DNA from 4 places in the Cytobacillus sp. ABV4_503 genome. Region 3 is predicted to be linked to each of the others. Evidence: a T-box and tRNA genes for the amino acid it is inferred to sense, from the RefSeq annotation. Region 3 holds a T-box; the other regions hold tRNA genes.
The links. A T-box is a leader RNA that pairs with one kind of tRNA and senses whether it is charged. The one in region 3 lies ahead of tyrS (tyrosine--tRNA ligase), so its partner is inferred to be a tRNA-Tyr.
Positions count from the first base shown of each region.

Region 1 (5,312 bases), 3.7 Mb from region 3:
CCTTACCAGGTTTTATATGGAGGTGAACCTGGAGGTGCATTGACTATAAAATCGACCAATGGAATGACGTAAGCCATGCCGACAAGGACAAACATACACACAATCCATAATCCCCAGCGCTCTGTCCATCTAGGTGTTGGCGCTTCATCCTCTTCCACTTCCGCAAGAGGGAATTCTGTGTTTCCTTTTGGTGCAAAGAACATGAGGTAGAATACAGCATATACCTGCATAAGTACACCGATCATAAGAAGGCTACCACCGATAGCCAGGAAGAACAGATAAGGATCCCAGCTTAAAGCAGTCGCATTGTCAAAGTATGTTGAATAGGAAGTTCTTCTTGGAGAACCCAGCAGACCCACCCAATGCATCGCTCCGGACATGATGATCATACCGAGCGTCCATATGATCGTTTGTATAACCCCAAGTTTATTGATCTGCGGTGTAAGCACTCTTTTTGATACATAAGGAATGAGCCAGTAGCTGATGCCGAAGAACGTCATGACCACAGACATGCCAAGCGTTAAGTGGAAATGACCGACAATCCACATTGTGTTATGAACAACCTGGTTCAATTGGTTTGTGCTTTGTACTATTCCACCCGCTCCGGCAGGAATAAAAGCAGCCATCGCGATAAATGGCGCGAGAAACCGAACATCTCCCCATGGAAGTTTCTTATACCAGCCGACAAGACCTCTTCCTCCTTTCTTTCTCGCTGTACGCTCAAATACCGCAAACATAGCATAAGCAGTCATTAATGAAGGAAAACCAATCGCCAAACTCATAAACACGTGCATGTATTTCACAGGTTCAGAAATACCAGGATCAATAATCTGATGATGGAAACCGCCGGTAATATTCATAATTACTAGTGCAATAACTACAATTCTTGTTAAAAGGTCATTCCATCTTCGGCCGCCAATAACCTTCGGCACTATGACATACCAGGCAGAGACCGCGGTTAAATACCAGATGTTAACCAGCGTATGGCCGAACGCCCAGAACAGCGTGCGTGCAACCATGACATTTATTGTCTCCATCCATCCAAAAGCCCAAGGGATAATGGTAAACACCTCAATGGCTACAGGTATGCTGCCAAAGAATAAGAGAACAAAAACACCGGTAGCAAAGAAAGAAAGAATAGGGACATGCTGGCCGGGATTCCTCTTTCGCCAGCTAGCCACATTAATAAAGGCACCAAAGGCGCACATCCATACACCCAATACAATGAAGACTAAGCCGATATAGAAAATAGGTGAAGCAGCCATTGGCGGATAAAAAGTATACATAACAGATGCTTCATTCATTAAAATCGGAATCACAGCTAGGACAAATCCGAAAATCTTCATCCAGAAGCCAATCCAGGCCATCATTCTTACCTTAGGAAGCAGTCCTCCCAGCGTATGCGATAATCCAGCATAAAAGTAACCAATTGTGAAGAAAGCCGACAGTACGACTACCAGAAGCAGACCGTGAGCTGTAAGAACCTGATAATAGTTCAGCCATGCCGGCAATTCCAGCATTCCAGCCCGGTTCAGCCCTTGCAAAAGTCCAAGTATTCCCCCCAGCAGGATGGCTAAGAAAGCAACAGATAAATATGATTTCGTTATTTTTGCATCCTCCAGGCTAATTCCCATAACTTTATTTGCTTTATCCTTAAAAGCTTGTGTTTTTCCTGTTTGCTTAATAACAGTTTCCACCATCTATCCCCCCTTTATTTCACCGTAATGGTGGTGCTCATCATCTGATGGCCCGCACCGCAGTACTCATTGCAAAGAACCAAATATTCACCTGGCTTATCAAATTTCTGAGTGATCTTTTGTACATAGCCAGGCACAACCATTGCATTTAAGTTCGTGTCGGCAACCTGAAAGCCATGCACGACATCTTTTGATGTCATAGTAAAATGAACCGTTGATCCTGCAGGCACTTCAATTTCATTTGGGGTAAAGCTGAATACCTGAAGGGTCATAACCACTTCATACTCATTGTCGCCTATCTTCTTAATCCCGGGAATATTAAACGGCTCTGTCTCATCCACTTTTTGAGGATCAATTCGCTCTCCATAGCTTGGCGGCCCCATCTCCAGGGCGAATGTCTGATAGCCCGTAATCAGCATGAATCCAATAATCATTCCAAAGCTTAATATCAGCCATATCTTCTCCGACCGATGCATCATTTTTTATCCCCCCTATAATCTGGCCATGTAAAGACCATACACAATTAAATAAGTAACAAAGATCCCAAGTCCCACAACTGTAACTGAAAAGAACGTACCCCTTAGAGAGTTATGTTCCTTTAAACTGCTTTGGCCCACTTTTCGCGTTTCCACCTTCCATCAGCTCCTTAGCTTTGTTACCTACATCATAGTTGAGAAGGGTTTTCATAAAAGTGAAATGAATCACACTTTTTTTAAATATCTCGCAGGCAAAATGCTGAAATACTAGCAAAAACATAGTAATATCAAGGCTTTCTTCCATTGAATTCTGTACTGGCAAGCATAACGATTCACAAATAGTTCACATAAACTCACCTGATTTAGAAAATCACGCAATCCTCTTAAATCTGGCTTTAAAGATATAAAGGTAATATATATAAATTGATCCAATAACGGTTCTATAAAGGGGTTATCAAACACAAAAAAAACTAATTCCTATTGGAATTAGTTTGAAAATGGTATGTATAATGGTGGGCCTAAATGGACTCGAACCATCGACCTCACGCTTATCAGGCGTGCGCTCTAACCAGCTGAGCTATAGGCCCATATGTTGGAGCGGGTGAAGGGAATCGAACCCTCATCATCAGCTTGGAAGGCTGAGGTTTTACCACTAAACTACACCCGCATATGAATATGGTTTGGAGGCAACACCCGGATTTGAACCGGGGATGGAGGTTTTGCAGACCTCTGCCTTACCACTTGGCTATGCTGCCTTAAAAATGGCTGGGCTAGCAGGATTCGAACCTGCGAGTGACGGAGTCAAAGTCCGGTGCCTTACCGCTTGGCTATAGCCCAATAATAAATAATGCTGTCAAAAGAATAATGGGGCGATTGATGGGAATCGAACCCACGAGTGTCGGAGCCACAATCCGATGCGTTAACCACTTCGCCACAACCGCCACTATCCTACTGGCAGGGGTAGTAGGAATCGAACCCACATCAAAGGTTTTGGAGACCTTCGTTTTACCATTAAACTATACCCCTATATAAATGGTGGAGGGGGGCAGATTCGAACTGCCGAACCCGAAGGAGCGGATTTACAGTCCGCCGCGTTTAGCCACTTCGCTACCCCTCCAAGTCTGAAAAGACTTAGGAAATGGTGGCTCAGGACGGAATCGAACCGCCGACACAAGGATTTTCAGTCCTTTGCTCTACCGACTGAGCTACTGAGCCATATAATATTTTTTCCCCTAAAGCTAAATACATGTGCTTCAAAGCCCTGCGTTCTTTGTTGCAGATTTTAAAAGCATGCTATTCGATGATGTTGAAGCTTCGCAGCTTCATTCTTTTAAAATCCTCTACCGACTGAGCTACTGAGCAATATATTATTAATTTTTTAAAAATGGCGGTCCGGACGGGACTCGAACCCGCGACCTCCTGCGTGACAGGCAGGCATTCTAACCAACTGAACTACCGGACCAGATTGCGGGGGCAGGATTTGAACCTGCGACCTTCGGGTTATGAGCCCGACGAGCTACCGGACTGCTCCACCCCGCGATAGTATTATTAATGTGATTTTCCCATGCTCACATCTAGCATTTTATCTCGCAGCTTATTCAATGAAGTACCGCCCCGATTTCAGAAAGATTATTCAAGCAGCAGCTCAATCGGTGCGCTGAAGTAATTCCTTCGAAGTTTATTCGGGCGTGCTCCACCCCGCGATAGTATTATTAAATGAAATATGGAGGAGGAAAGGGGATTCGAACCCCTGCGCGGTTTGACCCGCCTGTCGGTTTTCAAGACCGATCCCTTCAGCCGGACTTGGGTATTCCTCCGATGTAATAAAAAATAATCATATTGGTAGCGGCGGAGGGGATCGAACCCCCGACCTCACGGGTATGAACCGTACGCTCTAGCCAGCTGAGCTACACCGCCGAAATGATTATATATTTATGGTGGAGCCTAGCGGGATCGAACCGCTGACCTCCTGCGTGCAAAGCAGGCGCTCTCCCAGCTGAGCTAAGGCCCCATGTAATAATAGAAGTGTCTCTGGTCGGGAAGACAGGATTCGAACCTGCGACCCCTTGGTCCCAAACCAAGTGCTCTACCAAGCTGAGCTACTCCCCGTAATATGGCGCGCCCGAGAGGAGTCGAACCCCTAACCTTTTGATCCGTAGTCAAACGCTCTATCCAATTGAGCTACGGGCGCAAAATAATGGAGCGGAAGACGGGATTCGAACCCGCGACCCCCACCTTGGCAAGGTGATGTTCTACCACTGAACTACTTCCGCTTAAAGAATGGTGCGGGTGAAGGGAGTCGAACCCCCACGCCTTGCGGCGCCAGATCCTAAGTCTGGTGCGTCTGCCAATTCCGCCACACCCGCAATATGAAATTAAAATGGTGAGCCATGAAGGACTCGAACCTTCGACCCTCTGATTAAAAGTCAGATGCTCTACCGACTGAGCTAATGGCTCATACTTTTATGAGATTTCCTAAAGCCTGATACGTGCAGTCAGATGTTCCAAAGCTAAACCGCTTTGTCACAGATTGCTACTCGTGTGAAGAGTCTCACTGATGCTGCAATCTGCTCTACCGACTGAGCTAATGGCTCATACCTTAAGAGGAGAAAATCGCTCGTCCAAAAGTAATGGTGGAGGATGACGGGATCGAACCGCCGACCCTCTGCTTGTAAGGCAGATGCTCTCCCAGCTGAGCTAATCCTCCAAAATGGTGACCCCTACGGGATTCGAACCCGTGTTACCGCCGTGAAAGGGCGGTGTCTTAACCGCTTGACCAAGGGGCCATATATAATTACCCAATTAGGGTGCCCGGCAGCGTCCTACTCTCACAGGGGGACAGCCCCCAACTACCATCGGCGCTGAGAAGCTTAACTTCCGTGTTCGGTATGGGAACGGGTGTGACCTTCTCGCTATCGCCACCGGACTATTTGATTGAAGAAACTTCGTTCCCTCAAAACTAGATAATGCATGAAGAAGTATTGCCGAGTATTCACCAATGACTTGTCTAGCTTCGGCTCCTAACTTCTCGGCCGTTTCGATCCGTCCCTCCAAATCCCAAAACCAGGATTTGAATGGCCGGCTCTCCAACGTCTTTCGAAGTTGAACAGTCGCCTCCGCTTTTCGTTTTGGTTAAGTC
Region 1 is NZ_JBSWTH010000001.1:200,953-206,264, reverse strand. Features, by position in the region: gene ACXAD1_RS01040 (cbb3-type cytochrome c oxidase subunit I) at 3-1,700, opposite strand; gene ACXAD1_RS01035 (cytochrome c oxidase subunit II) at 1,712-2,176, opposite strand; gene ACXAD1_RS01030 (cytochrome c oxidase subunit 2A) at 2,189-2,329, opposite strand; tRNA gene ACXAD1_RS01025 (tRNA-Ile) at 2,684-2,760, opposite strand; tRNA gene ACXAD1_RS01020 (tRNA-Gly) at 2,767-2,840, opposite strand; tRNA gene ACXAD1_RS01015 (tRNA-Cys) at 2,855-2,928, opposite strand; tRNA gene ACXAD1_RS01010 (tRNA-Gln) at 2,936-3,010, opposite strand; tRNA gene ACXAD1_RS01005 (tRNA-His) at 3,039-3,114, opposite strand; tRNA gene ACXAD1_RS01000 (tRNA-Trp) at 3,126-3,199, opposite strand; tRNA gene ACXAD1_RS00995 (tRNA-Tyr) at 3,207-3,290, opposite strand; tRNA gene ACXAD1_RS00990 (tRNA-Phe) at 3,313-3,388, opposite strand; tRNA gene ACXAD1_RS00985 (tRNA-Asp) at 3,559-3,635, opposite strand; tRNA gene ACXAD1_RS00980 (tRNA-Met) at 3,639-3,712, opposite strand; tRNA gene ACXAD1_RS00975 (tRNA-Ser) at 3,898-3,990, opposite strand; tRNA gene ACXAD1_RS00970 (tRNA-Met) at 4,014-4,090, opposite strand; tRNA gene ACXAD1_RS00965 (tRNA-Ala) at 4,109-4,184, opposite strand; tRNA gene ACXAD1_RS00960 (tRNA-Pro) at 4,206-4,282, opposite strand; tRNA gene ACXAD1_RS00955 (tRNA-Arg) at 4,288-4,364, opposite strand; tRNA gene ACXAD1_RS00950 (tRNA-Gly) at 4,372-4,446, opposite strand; tRNA gene ACXAD1_RS00945 (tRNA-Leu) at 4,455-4,539, opposite strand; tRNA gene ACXAD1_RS00940 (tRNA-Lys) at 4,555-4,630, opposite strand; tRNA gene ACXAD1_RS00935 (tRNA-Val) at 4,805-4,880, opposite strand; tRNA gene ACXAD1_RS00930 (tRNA-Glu) at 4,885-4,959, opposite strand; rRNA gene rrf (5S ribosomal RNA) at 4,983-5,099, opposite strand; rRNA gene ACXAD1_RS00920 (23S ribosomal RNA) at 5,302-5,312, opposite strand, start outside.
Region 1: it has a tRNA-Tyr gene. The T-box ahead of tyrS (tyrosine--tRNA ligase) is inferred to sense a tRNA for this amino acid. The anticodon was not compared.

Region 2 (5,312 bases), on a different contig from region 3:
CAGAGGTGGAAGCGTGGCGACATGTGGAGCTGACTGATACTAATCGATCGAGGACTTAACCAAAACGAAAAGCGGAGGCGACTGTTCAACTTCGAAAGACGTTGGAGAGCCGGCCATTCAAATCCTGGTTTTGGGATTTGGAGGGACGGATCGAAACGGCCGAGAAGTTAGGAGCCGAAGCTAGACAAGTCATTGGTGAATACTCGGCAAAATACTTCTTCATGCATTATCTAGTTTTGAGGGAACGAAAAAATGAAATTCTCTCTTGAAAAAAACATTAAAAGAAAGTACAATTATACTTGTCTTTTAAAAATAGTCTGGTGGCGATGGCGAGAAGGTCACACCCGTTCCCATACCGAACACGGAAGTTAAGCTTCTCAGCGCCGATGGTAGTTAGGGGCTGTCCCCTTGTGAGAGTAGGACGCTGCCGGGCTGTTTACTAAAATACCACTTTTCCGCAGTAGCTCAGTGGTAGAGCATTCGGCTGTTAACCGAACGGTCGCAGGTTCGAATCCTGCCTGCGGAGCCATTTTCATAAAGCCCCTTTTGGGAATTATGAGCTGTTGCTTCCATAGCTCAGCAGGTAGAGCACTTCCATGGTAAGGAAGAGGTCACCGGTTCGAGCCCGGTTGGAAGCTCTCTTAATGTAGACAACTAGAGTACTAGGCCCCTTGGTCAAGCGGTTAAGACACCGCCCTTTCACGGCGGTAACACGGGTTCGAATCCCGTAGGGGTCACCATAATGGAGGATTAGCTCAGCTGGGAGAGCATCTGCCTTACAAGCAGAGGGTCGGCGGTTCGATCCCGTCATCCTCCACCATATTTGCCGGTGTAGCTCAATTGGTAGAGCAACTGACTTGTAATCAGTAGGTTGGGGGTTCAAGTCCTCTCGCCGGCACCATCTTTTTTTATAGATGGAGGGGTAGCGAAGTGGCTAAACGCGGCGGACTGTAAATCCGCTCCTTCGGGTTCGGCAGTTCGAATCTGCCCCCCTCCACCATTTATTCTTAATAAAACACAAAAAACTGGACAAGCTATGAATGTCCTTTTTATTTTGTAATTATTGGGCTATAGCCAAGCGGTAAGGCACCGGACTTTGACTCCGTCACTCGCAGGTTCGAATCCTGCTAGCCCAGCCATTTTCGAGCCATTAGCTCAGTTGGTAGAGGATTTTAAAAGAATGCAGCATCGAAGCGTTACATCCCTGAATGGCAAGCTTTTAAAATCTGCGACAAAGACCGCAGGGCTTTGAAGCACATCTGCAAATTAAGTTTAGGCATCAGAATTATATTTTGAGCCATTAGCTCAGTCGGTAGAGCATCTGACTTTTAATCAGAGGGTCGAAGGTTCGAGTCCTTCATGGCTCACTTTATAGAAAAACACAGACCTTGGGAATCGACTCCTGAAGGTCTTACTTGTAAATATAAATATTTTTGCGGAAGTAGTTCAGTGGTAGAACATCACCTTGCCAAGGTGGGGGTCGCGGGTTCGAATCCCGTCTTCCGCTCCAAAATGGGGCCTTAGCTCAGCTGGGAGAGCGCCTGCTTTGCACGCAGGAGGTCAGCGGTTCGATCCCGCTAGGCTCCACCATTATACATAATTCGACAATCCTTAAACCAGCATGGTTTAGGGATTTTTTATTTCTCTTATTGGAAAGTTAACACCTTGATTTTTAAGATTACCTTCCCCGGCAGCCGCATATATATACACGATTTTGTCGAGTTGAGTCATGTGTTTGAAAGCGGTTAAAATAAGAGTATGAAGGGAAAGGGAGGACTTGTAATATGAAAAGACAGAAATTATCGATAATTGGAATGCCGATGGATCTTGGCCAGATGAGACGCGGTGTGGACATGGGACCAAGTGCGATCCGATATGCAGGTGTAAATGAGCGATTAAAGTGTTTATTCGAAGAAGTCCATGACCAGGGTGATATTGCCATCGGCCGTCCGGAAGTTCAAATCGATCCAAATTCAAATCTTAGAAACTTGGACCTTATTGCTGAAAAGACAGAAAAACTAGGAGAAGAAGTTGATAAAGCAATAGAAAGTGGTTCTTTTCCATTAGTACTTGGCGGCGATCACAGCATCGCAATTGGAACATTAGCCGGTGTTTCGAAGCACTACAAAAATCTTGGAGTAATCTGGTATGATGCCCACGGGGACTTAAATACAGCTGAAACTTCACCTTCAGGGAACATTCATGGCATGCCACTTGCAGTAAGCCTGGGAATTGGGCACCCGCTTTTAACCAATGTAGGAGGATATGCTCCAAAGGTTAAGCCGGAGAATATTGTTATTATTGGAGCAAGATCTTTGGATGAAGGAGAACGGGAGCTAATTAAGGAAAAAGGCATTAAAGTATATACCATGCACGAAATTGACCGGCTTGGGATGACCAAAGTTATGGAGGAGTCTATTACATATTTAAAAGAAAGAAATACAGATGGTGTTCATCTGTCTCTGGATTTGGATGGACTGGATCCGCATGATGCACCGGGTGTTGGAACTCCCGTTATTGGCGGCATCAGCTATCGTGAAAGCCATTTGGCCATGGAGATGCTTGCAGAAGCTCAGATCATAACATCGGCTGAATTTGTAGAGGTTAATCCAATTTTGGATGACAAAAATAAAACAGCTACCGTGGCAGTCGCGCTAATGGGTTCATTATTTGGCGAAAAGCTTCTATAATAGAAAATAAAAATGAGCAGAACGTAAACAAGTTCTGCTCATTTTTTTGCTGTGAGTGTATAATATTTATTTAGAAGCTGATCGAGTTTCGTGCTCGTATCAACTACCATGTGATCTGTAAAAGAAGCGGAAGCTGCTAACTGCATCATTCTTGACCGGCAATCCTCAATATCTCTCAATAATTCCTTAACACACACCGTAACCAACCCTTTTCGAATAATTTAGTACTTTTATACCCTAAAAGAAAAAAATTAAACCAGAATAAGTAAAAATTTGCTAATATAGAAATTGAATGTTTTTTTATTAAAATGAAACCTTTTCCGCTATCGGTTCGTATTATCGATTAGCCGCACTGGAGCTGAGGTAAAAAATGGAGACAATCGTAAAGAAGAGGATAAAGCAAGTATTAAAGGGCGACCAGGATGCTTATGCTGAAGTTGTTGAAATATACAAAGATAAAGTTTTTCAGATATGCTACAGAATGCTGGGAAACAGGCATGAGGCAGAGGATATCGCTCAGGAGGCTTTCTTAAGAGCCTATGTAAACATTGCCAGCTTTAATATTGACTTGAAGTTTTCCACGTGGCTTTTTCGGATTGCCACAAACCTATGTATAGACAGAATCAGAAAAAAGAAGCCTGATTATTATCTGGATGCAGAGGTCGCAGGAACGGATGGACTGAACATGTATTCTCAAATTGCTTCCGATGCGAGGCTGCCTGAAGAAGATGTAGAAAGTCTGGAATTGCAGGAAACAATCCAAAGGGAGATATCGAAGCTTCCGGAGAAATATCGTTCGGTTATTGTTTTAAAATATATTGAAGAATTATCGCTGAACGAGATCAGTGAAACGCTCGACCTTCCTCTGGGAACGGTTAAAACCAGGATTCACCGGGGCCGGGAAGCACTTAGGAATCAATTAAGATACGTTTAAAAAGAGGGTGAGAACTTTGAAATGTCCAGCAGAAATGGTTGTTTATATGCATGAGTACCTAGATGAAGAGATCTCAGCCGAACATGAGATGGAATTAAGGGCACACTTGCAGAACTGTGAGGAATGCCAAATTCATTTCCATGAATTAAAGAAGACGATCGCTTTAGTCCAAAGCACTTCACATATACAGGCACCTGAAAATTTTACGGCAAACGTTATGGCGAAATTGCCCAAAGAAAAGCGGAAAGTCGGTGTCCAGCGCTGGTTCAGGCATCATCCGCTTTTAACTGCGGCGTCCCTCTTTCTTGTTCTGATGATGGGAAGCGTCGCTTCTTCCTGGGATCAGGATCACCAATTATCGGTTTCTAAGCAGCCAAACCTTGTGGTGCAAAACGATAAGGTGATCGTACCGGAAGGTGAAGTGGTAAAAGGCGATGTAGTGGTTAAGAACGGTGACTTGGAAATCCAGGGCGAAATAGAGGGAAATGTTACGGTCATCAATGGCCAGCAGTACATGGCTTCAGCCGGTAATGTTACCGGAGAAATCGAAGAGGTTGATGCCATTTTCGAATGGCTTTGGTATCACATCAAAAAGGCAGCCAAGGATGCTGTTAATGTATTTGAAAGCGGAGAAACAGAAAAAGAGAAATAGTCATAACCATAGTAAGAATCCCTGCTTTAAGGCAGGGGTTCTTAGTGTGCTTATTTTTCCAGAGTGGTGTCTGTTGTCTCAAAATTGGAATTAGCGTTAAATATGATATAATATGAAAGTTACATAAAAGAACTTTAAGCATTTTTGCTTTTGAAATATATAATTGGAGGAAGGATAATGTCGTTTGCAGATTTCTCTATTTTGAAATTGTTGGCTAATACAATAGACATTCTCCTTGTCTGGTACGTCATCTATAAGCTCATAATGATTGTTAAAGGAACAAAGGCTGTCCAATTGCTGAAGGGGATTTTTGTCATTATTCTGGTTAAAGTAGCAAGCGACAAGTTCCACCTGCAAACATTAGGATGGATGATGGAACAAGTGCTTCTTTGGGGATTTCTGGCCATCATAATCATTTTCCAGCCGGAGCTGCGAAGAGCACTGGAGCAATTGGGAAGAGGAAGATTCTTCTCAAGGACGGCTAATCAGGAGGAGGAAAATCAGGAGAAACTGGTCGAATCCATTGCAAAGGCTGTGGATTATATGGCTAAACGCCGCATTGGGGCGCTTATTTCAGTTGAGCGGGAAACAGGGATGAACGATTATATTGAAACCGGTATTCAGCTGGATTCCAAAATTTCATCTGAGCTCCTGATTAATATATTTATACCGAATACACCGCTGCATGACGGAGCCGTTATCATTCAAAAGAATTGTGTGGCTGCAGCAGCGTGTTATCTGCCGCTGTCAGAAAGTCCATTCATCTCAAAAGAGCTGGGCACCAGACACAGGGCTGCTTTAGGTATAAGTGAAGTAACTGACAGTATTACCATTATCGTTTCAGAGGAAACAGGAAGTGTTTCCTTAACCAAAAACGGTGAGCTGCACCGTGATTTAAAAGCTGAAACTTTTAAAGATATGCTTTCAAATGAGTTGCTTGTTCAACATAAAATAAAGCAGACTTCTTCAGGTCTTTGGAACTGGAGGGGGAAAAAGAATGGATAAGTTAATTGATAAATTGGTAGACACCCGCTGG
Region 2 is NZ_JBSWTH010000002.1:30,119-35,430, forward strand. Features, by position in the region: rRNA gene ACXAD1_RS25075 (23S ribosomal RNA) at 1-63, shown strand, start outside; rRNA gene rrf (5S ribosomal RNA) at 317-433, shown strand; tRNA gene ACXAD1_RS25085 (tRNA-Asn) at 455-529, shown strand; tRNA gene ACXAD1_RS25090 (tRNA-Thr) at 566-638, shown strand; tRNA gene ACXAD1_RS25095 (tRNA-Glu) at 666-740, shown strand; tRNA gene ACXAD1_RS25100 (tRNA-Val) at 745-820, shown strand; tRNA gene ACXAD1_RS25105 (tRNA-Thr) at 826-901, shown strand; tRNA gene ACXAD1_RS25110 (tRNA-Tyr) at 917-1,000, shown strand; tRNA gene ACXAD1_RS25115 (tRNA-Gln) at 1,065-1,139, shown strand; tRNA gene ACXAD1_RS25120 (tRNA-Lys) at 1,295-1,367, shown strand; tRNA gene ACXAD1_RS25125 (tRNA-Gly) at 1,436-1,510, shown strand; tRNA gene ACXAD1_RS25130 (tRNA-Ala) at 1,515-1,590, shown strand; gene rocF (arginase) at 1,785-2,690, shown strand; gene ACXAD1_RS25140 (Spo0E family sporulation regulatory protein-aspartic acid phosphatase) at 2,729-2,887, opposite strand; gene sigW (RNA polymerase sigma factor SigW) at 3,061-3,624, shown strand; gene ACXAD1_RS25150 (anti-sigma factor family protein) at 3,641-4,276, shown strand; gene cdaA (diadenylate cyclase CdaA) at 4,454-5,281, shown strand; gene ACXAD1_RS25160 (CdaR family protein) at 5,274-5,312, shown strand, end outside.
Region 2: it has a tRNA-Tyr gene. The T-box ahead of tyrS (tyrosine--tRNA ligase) is inferred to sense a tRNA for this amino acid. The anticodon was not compared.

Region 3 (5,312 bases):
TCATCCTCTTTTAAGTCCTGCTCTTCGTATCCATCATTTTTTGCGAGAATCTTAGTCATGATGTTTACTGCACGTTCTTCAATTTCATACGTTAAATATGGATATTTTTCCAAAGGGCTTTCTGAAGGCGTAGTGAAATCCTTAGTCAGGTCGTAAGCCAAGGCTTCCTCGTATTGCTTCTGGTCAATTTTTCCGTCGTCATACATTCTTTTAAGAACGGTTTTCATCCTGGAGAAACCTGGTTCCAGATTCTCTTTGACCGTTCCCTCCCTTGTAAAAGGAGTGTAGCCGAATGGACTCTGCGGCAGCCCTGCTATAAATGCGGACTGAGGCAAAGTTAATTCTTTTGCACTCACCCCAAAAATGCCTTTGGCAGCTGCTTCAACTCCGGCGATATTACGTCCGGATGCATTTCTTCCAAAGGTGGATACATTCAGGTAGGCTTCCAGTATCTCTTTCTTATCAAAGAATTTCTCCAGTCGCAAAGCAAGCAGGATTTCTTTTGCTTTCCGCTCGAAAGAAACCTCATTCGTTAAGATTTGGTTCTTTATCAGCTGCTGTGTAAGTGTACTTCCGCCGGATTGAACAGATGAATTGGTTACTTCCTGGAACAGTGCGCGCATAATCGCTTTTGGCACCACTCCGTCATGTTCGTAAAAATATTCATCTTCAGTAGCCACAACTGCGTTAATTAAGTGCTCGGAAACATCATCAAGCTTAACTTCCTCACGTTCAAGGTCTGTTCTCAGCTTTCCTAAGTATACGTTATTTGCAAAGTATATTTGTGATGTCTCTTCATAGTCGTAAATATCTTTTTTCATGCTGGCATAGGATCGGATGGGTTCATCCTTTACCAGCGACGCGAAATAACCAGCTCCAAGTCCTCCAGCGAATGCACCGCCAATGACAGCCAATATGATAAAAAGCAAAGTAAGATTCCAGATAACCTGGTACGTTATACTCGCTCCTTTAGCTGCTTTCTTATTTCCGAAAAGGCCCGGAGTTTGCCTCAATTTATCAAATAATATCTGAAACTTTTCTTTCATCATATCAATCCCCCTAAAATCACATCTATTATAGCATATTGCGACATAGTAATATGACAAGGTTCGTCATTTATCTGAAATTTCCTTTTTTTGCACAGGCATTTGACATTTGGCTGATATTTATGATAAAAATGTTTTATCTAAGACGTTTAAATATTTTTACAGGCATTGATGGGAACCCAGTAATGCTTCTATCCCTGTTTCAGAAAGCCGGCGTTCGCTGCGAGCCGGTACAAATAGAAGGATGAAATACTCCCCTGAGCTTTCACTGTCAACCTGCACAGCAGTTATAGCAGTGGACGGATTATCCGTTATTCTGAAAGAGTGGAGGACAGCTGTCCTCAATTTGGGTGGTACCGCGCAAAAATGATCATGCGTCCCTGCATATTTGCAGGGGCGTTTTTTGTTTGGGTGATAACCTGTTGATGCCTTGAAAATAGCCGTTAATTAGGAGGAGTTAAGATGAGTTTACTTGAAGATTTGCAATGGAGAGGAATTGTTTACCAACAGACAGATGAAGAGGGCATTGAGAACACTCTTGGAAAAGAAGCAATCTCTTTATACTGCGGTGTAGACCCAACAGCTGACAGCATGCATATCGGGCATCTGCTGCCGTTTTTGACTTTAAGGCGCTTTCAAAAAGAAGGCCATCGTCCAATCGTTCTTGTTGGGGGAGCCACTGGCCTCATTGGAGATCCAAGCGGTAAAAGCGAAGAGCGGAAGCTGCAGACGCTGGAAACTGTACAGCATAATGTGGATTGTATTAAGAACCAGCTTAAAAGGATTTTTGATTTTGATAGTGAAAATGGTGCAATCATGGTTAACAACTATGATTGGGCAGGCTCCATGGATATCGTTACTTTCCTGCGTGATTACGGGAAACATGTCGGAGTCAATTACATGCTCGCTAAAGACACCATTTCTTCCAGACTGGAAACGGGAATATCCTTTACTGAATTCACTTACACCATCCTGCAGGCAATGGATTTCCTTCATTTATATGAGAATCATAACTGCAAAATGCAGATTGGCGGCAGCGACCAATGGGGGAATATCACAACCGGCCTTGAGCTCATCCGCAAAATGGCGCCTGAAGGGTCCAAGGCATATGGTCTGACCATCCCTCTGGTTACGAAAGCGGATGGAACTAAATTCGGCAAAACGGAAAGCGGAGCAATCTGGCTTGATCCAGAGAAAACATCTCCATATGAATTTTACCAGTTCTGGATTAACACAGCAGATGCGGATGTAATCAAATACCTTAAGTTCTTTACATTCTTATCCCGTGAAGAAATTGAAGGTCTTGAAAATTCTGTTCAGGAAGAACCGCATCTCCGCAAAGCCCAAAAAGCACTTGCTGAAGAAATGACACGCCTGATCCATGGGAATGAAGCATTGGAGCAGGCTATTAAGATTACAGCAGCGTTATTCAGCGGAGAAATTAAAAACCTTTCGGCTACGGAGATCAAACAAGGCTTTAAGGATGTTCCATCCTATGAGCATTCAGAAGGCGGAGAATTGGGGATCGTTGATTTGCTTGTTGCTGCCAAAATCTCCCCATCCAAACGCCAGGCACGTGAAGATGTGACGAATGGCGCTGTTTCTGTAAATGGCGAACGAATAACGGAGCTTGACTACACTCTTTCTGATAAGGACAAGATTGAAGGCCAGTTTACTGTCATTCGCCGCGGAAAGAAGAAATATTTCTTAATTAAATACTAACTTAAAAGCCCTCCTGTGAAGGAGGGCTTTTGGGTATATCAGTAATTTCCGGATAATAAAAAAACTGCCGAAATGCATCGGCAGTTTAAAATTATTAACGAGAGTAGAATTCAACGATTAGAGATTCGTTGATTTCAGCTGGAAGTTCAGAACGCTCAGGCATGCGAGTGAAAGTTCCTTCTAGCTTGTCTGCATCGAAAGATACGAAGTCAGGTACGTAGTTGTTAACTTCGATTGCTTCTTTAACGATGTCAAGGCTGCGAGATTTTTCGCGAAGTGTAATTGTTTGACCAGGTGCTACGCGGTATGATGGAATATCAACGCGAGATCCATCAACCATGATATGACCATGGTTAACTAGCTGACGAGCTTGACGGCGAGTGCGTGCAAGACCTAAACGGTAAACCACGTTATCAAGGCGTGATTCAAGAAGAATCATGAAGTTTTCACCATGCTTACCAGGCATTTTGCCAGCTTTATCAAATAAATTGCGGAATTGACGCTCATTTACTCCGTACATATGACGAAGCTTTTGCTTCTCCTGCAATTGTAATCCGTATTCAGATAATTTTTTGCGCTGGTTTGGACCATGTTGTCCAGGAGCGTAAGGACGCTTTTCTAATTCTTTACCAGTTCCGCTTAGAGAGATTCCAAGACGACGGGATAATTTCCAGCTTGGACCAGTATAACGAGCCATTTAAGACTCCTCCTTTTGTGTTTTTATTTGGGTAAAATAAAAACAGAAACAGATGCGCACAACAATCATGTCCATTTTGTTTTCATGTACCTTCGCCCTAGCAGCAGAGGGTTACACAGTACCCCATCCCCAGAAAACTCTGGTTGAGGAACAAAATGAGAGCATCAAGGTGCTCACATAGGCTGCAATATTTTACACAAGGAGTATTATATAATTTTTTAAGGATAAAAGTCAAGATGATTTTATTTTTTACTCTTGCATATTTATATGGTTGTTTAAATACTAAGTGAATTTTTTGTCCTTTGTCATATTTCACATGAAATTAGAAAACTTATAAAGAGTCCATTTGCAAGATATGTTATAATAAAGAAAAAATTGGAATTGTTTAATTAAAAGGAAGGCGGCTTCGCTTTTTTTATTTTATTGTGTATTTTCTTGCTCCGATTCTAACCTTTAAAAGATATGAATATAGGAAAAAATTGAAACGAAATAGCCACATGTATGCTGAAAAAATAAATTCTGGTCCGTTATAATATACCTTATTGGTTTAAAGATTCATGATCTGAGACATTTGATGGGTGATAATAAAGATGGATACACTTGAACGCCAAATCATACTGAATTTAAAAAGTCGGTTTTTTGACATTATTGATACGGAGAACGGTTTCTTTCACTATGAAAAATTACTGAATGAAATGCTTTCTGCCATTAAAGCCCTTACCGGAGCTGATGAAATAACTCTGTATGTCTTTAATGAATGGAAGCAGGAGTTTTTTGCAGAAGCTGCCACGAACCCGGATGCTTTGCTTTCACCTGCTTTTTCAGGTGATTTAAAAAGATGGGCTAACAAAAAAAGAGAGTTGCAGAGTTTAGGCACTGAGATTAAGGAAGAACAAATCATGTTTCCTCTTGTAAAGAGAGGCCAGCTGCTGGGTTGCATGATTTTAACAGGTGAATCAGGCTGTTTTCATTCCTATCCAGAAAAAGTATATCAGGAGCTTAGCGAAGAATGCGGGCAATTTCTTGATAAAGCTCACGGTCTGGCCAAAATTGCATCTGAAGAAAAACGCTATAAACAGCTTTACCGAGTTACAGAAAAATTCCATTCCTCAATGGATATGGATATGGTGCTGGGGGAAATTATTTATACTTTGCAGGAAATGTACCCCACTTTTACCTATTATCTTCTGCTGTCCCAGGATAACAATAAACATGGGGATTTGCCCATTAGAGACCTTGAATATGACAGCGAAAACATCGCGGCTATGCAGGCATATGTCACAGGGGCTGTTCAATTTGAAGATTCCCTGCAGGAAATGCGCTCTGTCTTATATGCTCCATTAAAAGGAAAACAGGGGGTTTATGGAGTGCTACAGGTCATAGCTCCTAATACTATCATATTCCCTAAAAATGAAATTGAATTTATCACGCTTCTGGCCAATACTGCAGGGAGTGCACTGGAAAATGCGCAGCTTTATCAGCAATCCAAGCGATTGATAGCTGACCTTCAATTAATTAACGAAACATCCCACCGCCTGAATTCGAATTTGCGCCTGACAGAAACCATGAACTTCATGGCAGATCAGATTATGCATTCCTTTGATGCTGAAGAAGCCGGTTTCATTTTGATATCTTCTGATAGTGCCGATGTGAAGATAATCCAGGGCAGCACTGAATTTTTTCAAACCAAAGAGGCAGAAATCTATATTCAGTATATAAAGACAAAGATCATCAAGGAGAAAGAGTCTCTTTTTATTGGGGATTTTTCTTTACAGTTCGAGGGAATGGCCAGCTTTTACAAATCCATCATGGCTGTTCCAATGACCCAATCTGGAATATTAAAGGGA
Region 3 is NZ_JBSWTH010000001.1:3,922,971-3,928,282, reverse strand. Features, by position in the region: gene ACXAD1_RS19730 (transglycosylase domain-containing protein) at 1-1,049, opposite strand, end outside; T-box leader at 1,206-1,431, shown strand; gene tyrS (tyrosine--tRNA ligase) at 1,509-2,768, shown strand; gene rpsD (30S ribosomal protein S4) at 2,863-3,465, opposite strand; gene ACXAD1_RS19715 (sensor domain-containing diguanylate cyclase) at 4,056-5,312, shown strand, end outside.

Region 4 (5,312 bases), 3.1 Mb from region 3:
AAAGCTTCCTGATAGATATTAATCGCAACAGATTGAGTTGAATTAAATGGCCCGCCGCCTGTCAGTGAAATATTCAGATCGAAAATCTTAAATGCCATTGAAATAGTTAAAAAGAAACAAATTGTAAACGCCGGCAAAATTAGAGGAATGATAATTTTCGTCAAAAGTGTCCAGCTCGATGCTCCATCGATCCTTGCAGCCTCCAGCAGTGTCTGATCAACCCCCTGCAGCGCTGCAATATAAATAACCATCATATATCCGCTGATCTGCCAGGCAAACACAATCACAATTCCCCAGAATGCTGTTGTCTCATCCCCAAGCCACGGAAGCTTAAAAACGGACAGATCTGTCAGATTTCCAATTGCAGCAAACCCTTTTACAAAAATAAACTGCCAGATGAATCCAAGTAATAATCCCCCGATAACGTTAGGAATGAAAAATACAGTCCGCAATAAATTCCTGGACTTCAAGGCTGCGTTCAATAGTAATGCAAGCCCAAAACCTAGTAAATTACTAATAATAACCGAAGCTAACATAAACTTGGTAGTAAAAATAAAAGAATCAAAAAACTTAGGATCATTCTTAAAGATCTTTATATAATTTTCAAGTCCGACCCATTCAACCACAGAACTGACACCATTCCATGACGTAAAAGAATAATAAATCCCCATCAAGAAAGGAATGATCTGAATCACCAGGAAAAAAATTAATGCCGGCCCTACAAAAGCACTATATGTTAGAATTTTTTTCAGATTTGCTTTTTTCCTGGATACTGTTTTTATCTCTGAATTAACTGCTGGTTTCCGTATCTCAGCCTTTGTCTCCAATTGTCTTCACCGCCCCCTCATTTCTTGCAAACGCTTTCCTACATTATATTTGAAACCGCTTGCATATATAGGTGACTGGATTGACTAAAATGGTGCAATATTTTGACTTCTTAAATTGTAACTTTTTTTAATGGAAGATATTGCATAGAATGAAGCTATCTTGAATATTGGGATGTGAGATATGATATTAAAATTTCGGTATGAACCAGTAGAATTAAAGATGCTTCGGTTTTTAAATGGAAGATTGCGGCTGTCCCCTAAAGATTACAGCCACTTTCATAATTTAGAAAAAGGTTTTTCAAGTGAGAAAATATTTGATCAGCTCCTCGAAGAATTACCTGAGGAATGGATTATTCTTCATGATTTATTGTTCGATTACAGTAACACCTTTTTCCAAATAGATTCACTATTAATCACTGGGGACTGCATCTATATTTTTGAAGTTAAGAATTATGCGGGAGACTTTTATATCGAACAAGACAGATGGTACACCGCACCATCAAATACTGAAGTTAAAAACCCTCTTCTGCAGCTGCAGCGAAGTGAATCTCTCCTGAGAAGACTTCTGCAGGAATTGGGAGTAAAAACCCCTCTTAAGGCTCTTCTAATTTTTATTAACCCCGAGTTTCATCTTTATCAAGCCACAATGAATCTTCCTGCTATACTTCCAGCACAAACTAAACGATTAATAGACAGGCTAAAATTGAAATCTCAGCAGCCGAATAAAAAACATTTAATGCTGGCGGACAAGCTAATGTCCATGCATTTGAAGGATAATCCTTATGGCAGGAGATTTGAGTATACCTTTGAGAAATTGGAGAAGGGGTAAGGTGTGCTTCTTGCCAGCACTTTATGGAGCGATTGCATAGAGCTGCATTAGTATGTAACAATTGTGGATGCAAAGAAGATGTCGAATTGGCAATCCTTAGAAATATTAAAGAATTTAGAGTAATGTTTCCCGAAATGCTGTTAACAACCAATATTGTGCATGAATGGTGTTCAGATATTATTTCAAAGAAAAAAATCCGGAAAATACTATCAAACAACTTTAATCATATCATTCATGTCAAGACTTCTTACTTTGAATAAACCATAATTTTGTTGTTGTGATAGCTTACTTTCAACTGTAAGGCATGTCCCCTTCGGCTTTCCTCGCACTAATCATGAATTAGAATCTTTTAATTCAATCTATCAACACTGAATGGCTCTATTCAGTACTTTTAGTTCCATTCACATTATATCTTCGAACCTTAACGACATTATTCTGCCGCATTAGTTCCGTTTACATGATGTCATCGAACCTTAAGTGCTCTATTCTGCTGCATTAGTTCCGTTCACATGACATCTTTGAAACTGAATGGCACTATTCTGCCGCTTTAGCTATTAGTCTAGTCAATTTTCATTATTAAGACACAACGTCATTTATTCCTCCTGCCAAGACAAGAATAATGCCCTTTTGAATTACTTCCGAACAGTTCAGAACCCTTTTTCGAAACTACCTTCTGAATCGTTCGGACCCTGTATTGATACAACTTTCATTTTAATCAGCCGAATCGTTGCACTCATAATTGCTATCCGCATTAAAATTTCCACGTAAATATATTAGTCAACAACAAAAAAAGGTTTCCCAATAAAGGAAGCCTCTTTTCAGATACCGGTGGTCGGGGTCGAACCGACACTCCAGAAGGAACACGATTTTGAGTCGTGCGCGTCTGCCAATTCCGCCACACCGGCATATTAAAATGTAGTAAATCTTGTGGTGCCGAGGACCGGAATCGAACCGGTACGGTAGTCACCTACCGCAGGATTTTAAGTCCTGTGCGTCTGCCAGTTCCGCCACCCCGGCGTATATCAGCGAGTCAAGATTTAGATTATGGAGGCGGCAACCGGATTCGAACCGGTGGTAAAGGTTTTGCAGACCTCTGCCTTACCACTTGGCTATGCCGCCATAAATTAAATATTATTCTGGAGCGGAAGACGGGATTCGAACCCGCGACCCCCACCTTGGCAAGGTGATGTTCTACCACTGAACTACTTCCGCAAAATGGCTGGGCTAGCAGGATTCGAACCTGCGAGTGACGGAGTCAAAGTCCGGTGCCTTACCGCTTGGCTATAGCCCATTGATCATTCGTATTACATTTATATGTGAGTTATACTCGTACTGTTACTTTAAAATTATGGGGCGACTGATGGGAATCGAACCCACGAGTGTCGGAGCCACAATCCGATGCGTTAACCACTTCGCCACAGCCGCCATAATAATATTGGCAGGGGTAGTAGGAATCGAACCCACATCAAAGGTTTTGGAGACCTTCGTTTTACCATTAAACTATACCCCTATTTAAATGGTGGAGGGGGGCAGATTCGAACTGCCGAACCCGAAGGAGCGGATTTACAGTCCGCCGCGTTTAGCCACTTCGCTACCCCTCCATATTAACATAAAAAATGGTGCCGGCGAGAGGACTTGAACCCCCAACCTACTGATTACAAGTCAGTTGCTCTACCAATTGAGCTACACCGGCTAATCAATTCAGTAAAGGTGGCTCAGGACGGAATCGAACCGCCGACACAAGGATTTTCAGTCCTTTGCTCTACCGACTGAGCTACTGAGCCACATATTATTAATATTGTAAAAATGGCGGTCCGGACGGGACTCGAACCCGCGACCTCCTGCGTGACAGGCAGGCATTCTAACCAACTGAACTACCGGACCAGATTGCGGGGGCAGGATTTGAACCTGCGACCTTCGGGTTATGAGCCCGACGAGCTACCGGACTGCTCCACCCCGCGACAATAATATGGTGGAGGATGACGGGATCGAACCGCCGACCCTCTGCTTGTAAGGCAGATGCTCTCCCAGCTGAGCTAATCCTCCAAAATGGTGACCCCTACGGGATTCGAACCCGTGTTACCGCCGTGAAAGGGCGGTGTCTTAACCGCTTGACCAAGGGGCCAATATGAAATTATAATGGCGGAGAGCAAGGGATTTGAACCCTTGATACGCGGTTAGCGTATACACGATTTCCAATCGTGCTCCTTCGGCCACTCGGACAGCTCTCCATTTGGCTCCGCAGGTAGGATTCGAACCTACGACCGTTCGGTTAACAGCCGAATGCTCTACCACTGAGCTACTGCGGAATAATGATATTTGTAAAACAGCCCGGCAGCGTCCTACTCTCACAAGGGGACAGCCCCTAACTACCATCGGCGCTGAGAAGCTTAACTTCCGTGTTCGGTATGGGAACGGGTGTGACCTTCTCGCCATCGCCACCAGACTATTTTTCAAAGACAAGTATTATTATACCGTCTTTCTATCATTTTTCAAGAGGAAATTTACTTTTTTTCGTTCCCTCAAAACTAGATAATGCATGAAGAAGTATTGCCGAGTATTCACCAATGACTTGGTTAAGTCCTCGATCGATTAGTATCAGTCAGCTCCACATGTCGCCACGCTTCCACCTCTGACCTATCAACCTGATCATCTTTCAGGGATCTTACTAGCTTGACGCTATGGGAAATCTCATCTCGAGGGGGGCTTCATGCTTAGATGCTTTCAGCACTTATCCCTTCCGCACATAGCTACCCAGCGATGCCTTTGGCAAGACAACTGGTACACCAGCGGTGCGTCCATCCCGGTCCTCTCGTACTAAGGACAGCTCCTCTCAAATTTCCTGCGCCCACGACGGATAGGGACCGAACTGTCTCACGACGTTCTGAACCCAGCTCGCGTACCGCTTTAATGGGCGAACAGCCCAACCCTTGGGACCGACTACAGCCCCAGGATGCGATGAGCCGACATCGAGGTGCCAAACCTCCCCGTCGATGTGGACTCTTGGGGGAGATAAGCCTGTTATCCCCGGGGTAGCTTTTATCCGTTGAGCGATGGCCCTTCCATGCGGAACCACCGGATCACTAAGCCCGACTTTCGTCCCTGCTCGACTTGTAGGTCTCGCAGTCAAGCTCCCTTGTGCCTTTACACTCTGCGAATGATTTCCAACCATTCTGAGGGAACCTTTGGGCGCCTCCGTTACTTTTTAGGAGGCGACCGCCCCAGTCAAACTGCCCACCTGACACTGTCTCCCGCCCCGATCAGGGGCGCGGGTTAGAATTTCAATACAGCCAGGGTAGTATCCCACCGACGCCTCCACCGAAGCTGGCGCTCCGGCTTCTCAGGCTCCTACCTATCCTGTACAAGCTGTACCAAAATTCAATATCAGGCTACAGTAAAGCTCCACGGGGTCTTTCCGTCCTGTCGCGGGTAACCTGCATCTTCACAGGTACTATAATTTCACCGAGTCTCTCGTTGAGACAGTGCCCAGATCGTTACGCCTTTCGTGCGGGTCGGAACTTACCCGACAAGGAATTTCGCTACCTTAGGACCGTTATAGTTACGGCCGCCGTTTACTGGGGCTTCGATTCAAAGCTTCGCTTGCGCTAACCTCTCCTCTTAACCTTCCAGCACCGGGCAGGCGTCAGCCCCTATAC
Region 4 is NZ_JBSWTH010000001.1:868,814-874,125, reverse strand. Features, by position in the region: gene ACXAD1_RS04510 (carbohydrate ABC transporter permease) at 1-827, opposite strand, end outside; gene ACXAD1_RS04505 (nuclease-related domain-containing protein) at 1,009-1,656, shown strand; tRNA gene ACXAD1_RS04500 (tRNA-Leu) at 2,480-2,561, opposite strand; tRNA gene ACXAD1_RS04495 (tRNA-Leu) at 2,585-2,673, opposite strand; tRNA gene ACXAD1_RS04490 (tRNA-Cys) at 2,702-2,775, opposite strand; tRNA gene ACXAD1_RS04485 (tRNA-Gly) at 2,794-2,868, opposite strand; tRNA gene ACXAD1_RS04480 (tRNA-Gln) at 2,873-2,947, opposite strand; tRNA gene ACXAD1_RS04475 (tRNA-His) at 3,006-3,081, opposite strand; tRNA gene ACXAD1_RS04470 (tRNA-Trp) at 3,093-3,166, opposite strand; tRNA gene ACXAD1_RS04465 (tRNA-Tyr) at 3,174-3,257, opposite strand; tRNA gene ACXAD1_RS04460 (tRNA-Thr) at 3,274-3,349, opposite strand; tRNA gene ACXAD1_RS04455 (tRNA-Phe) at 3,368-3,440, opposite strand; tRNA gene ACXAD1_RS04450 (tRNA-Asp) at 3,464-3,540, opposite strand; tRNA gene ACXAD1_RS04445 (tRNA-Met) at 3,544-3,617, opposite strand; tRNA gene ACXAD1_RS04440 (tRNA-Val) at 3,627-3,702, opposite strand; tRNA gene ACXAD1_RS04435 (tRNA-Glu) at 3,707-3,781, opposite strand; tRNA gene ACXAD1_RS04430 (tRNA-Ser) at 3,797-3,887, opposite strand; tRNA gene ACXAD1_RS04425 (tRNA-Asn) at 3,891-3,965, opposite strand; rRNA gene rrf (5S ribosomal RNA) at 3,986-4,102, opposite strand; rRNA gene ACXAD1_RS04415 (23S ribosomal RNA) at 4,229-5,312, opposite strand, start outside.
Region 4: it has a tRNA-Tyr gene. The T-box ahead of tyrS (tyrosine--tRNA ligase) is inferred to sense a tRNA for this amino acid. The anticodon was not compared.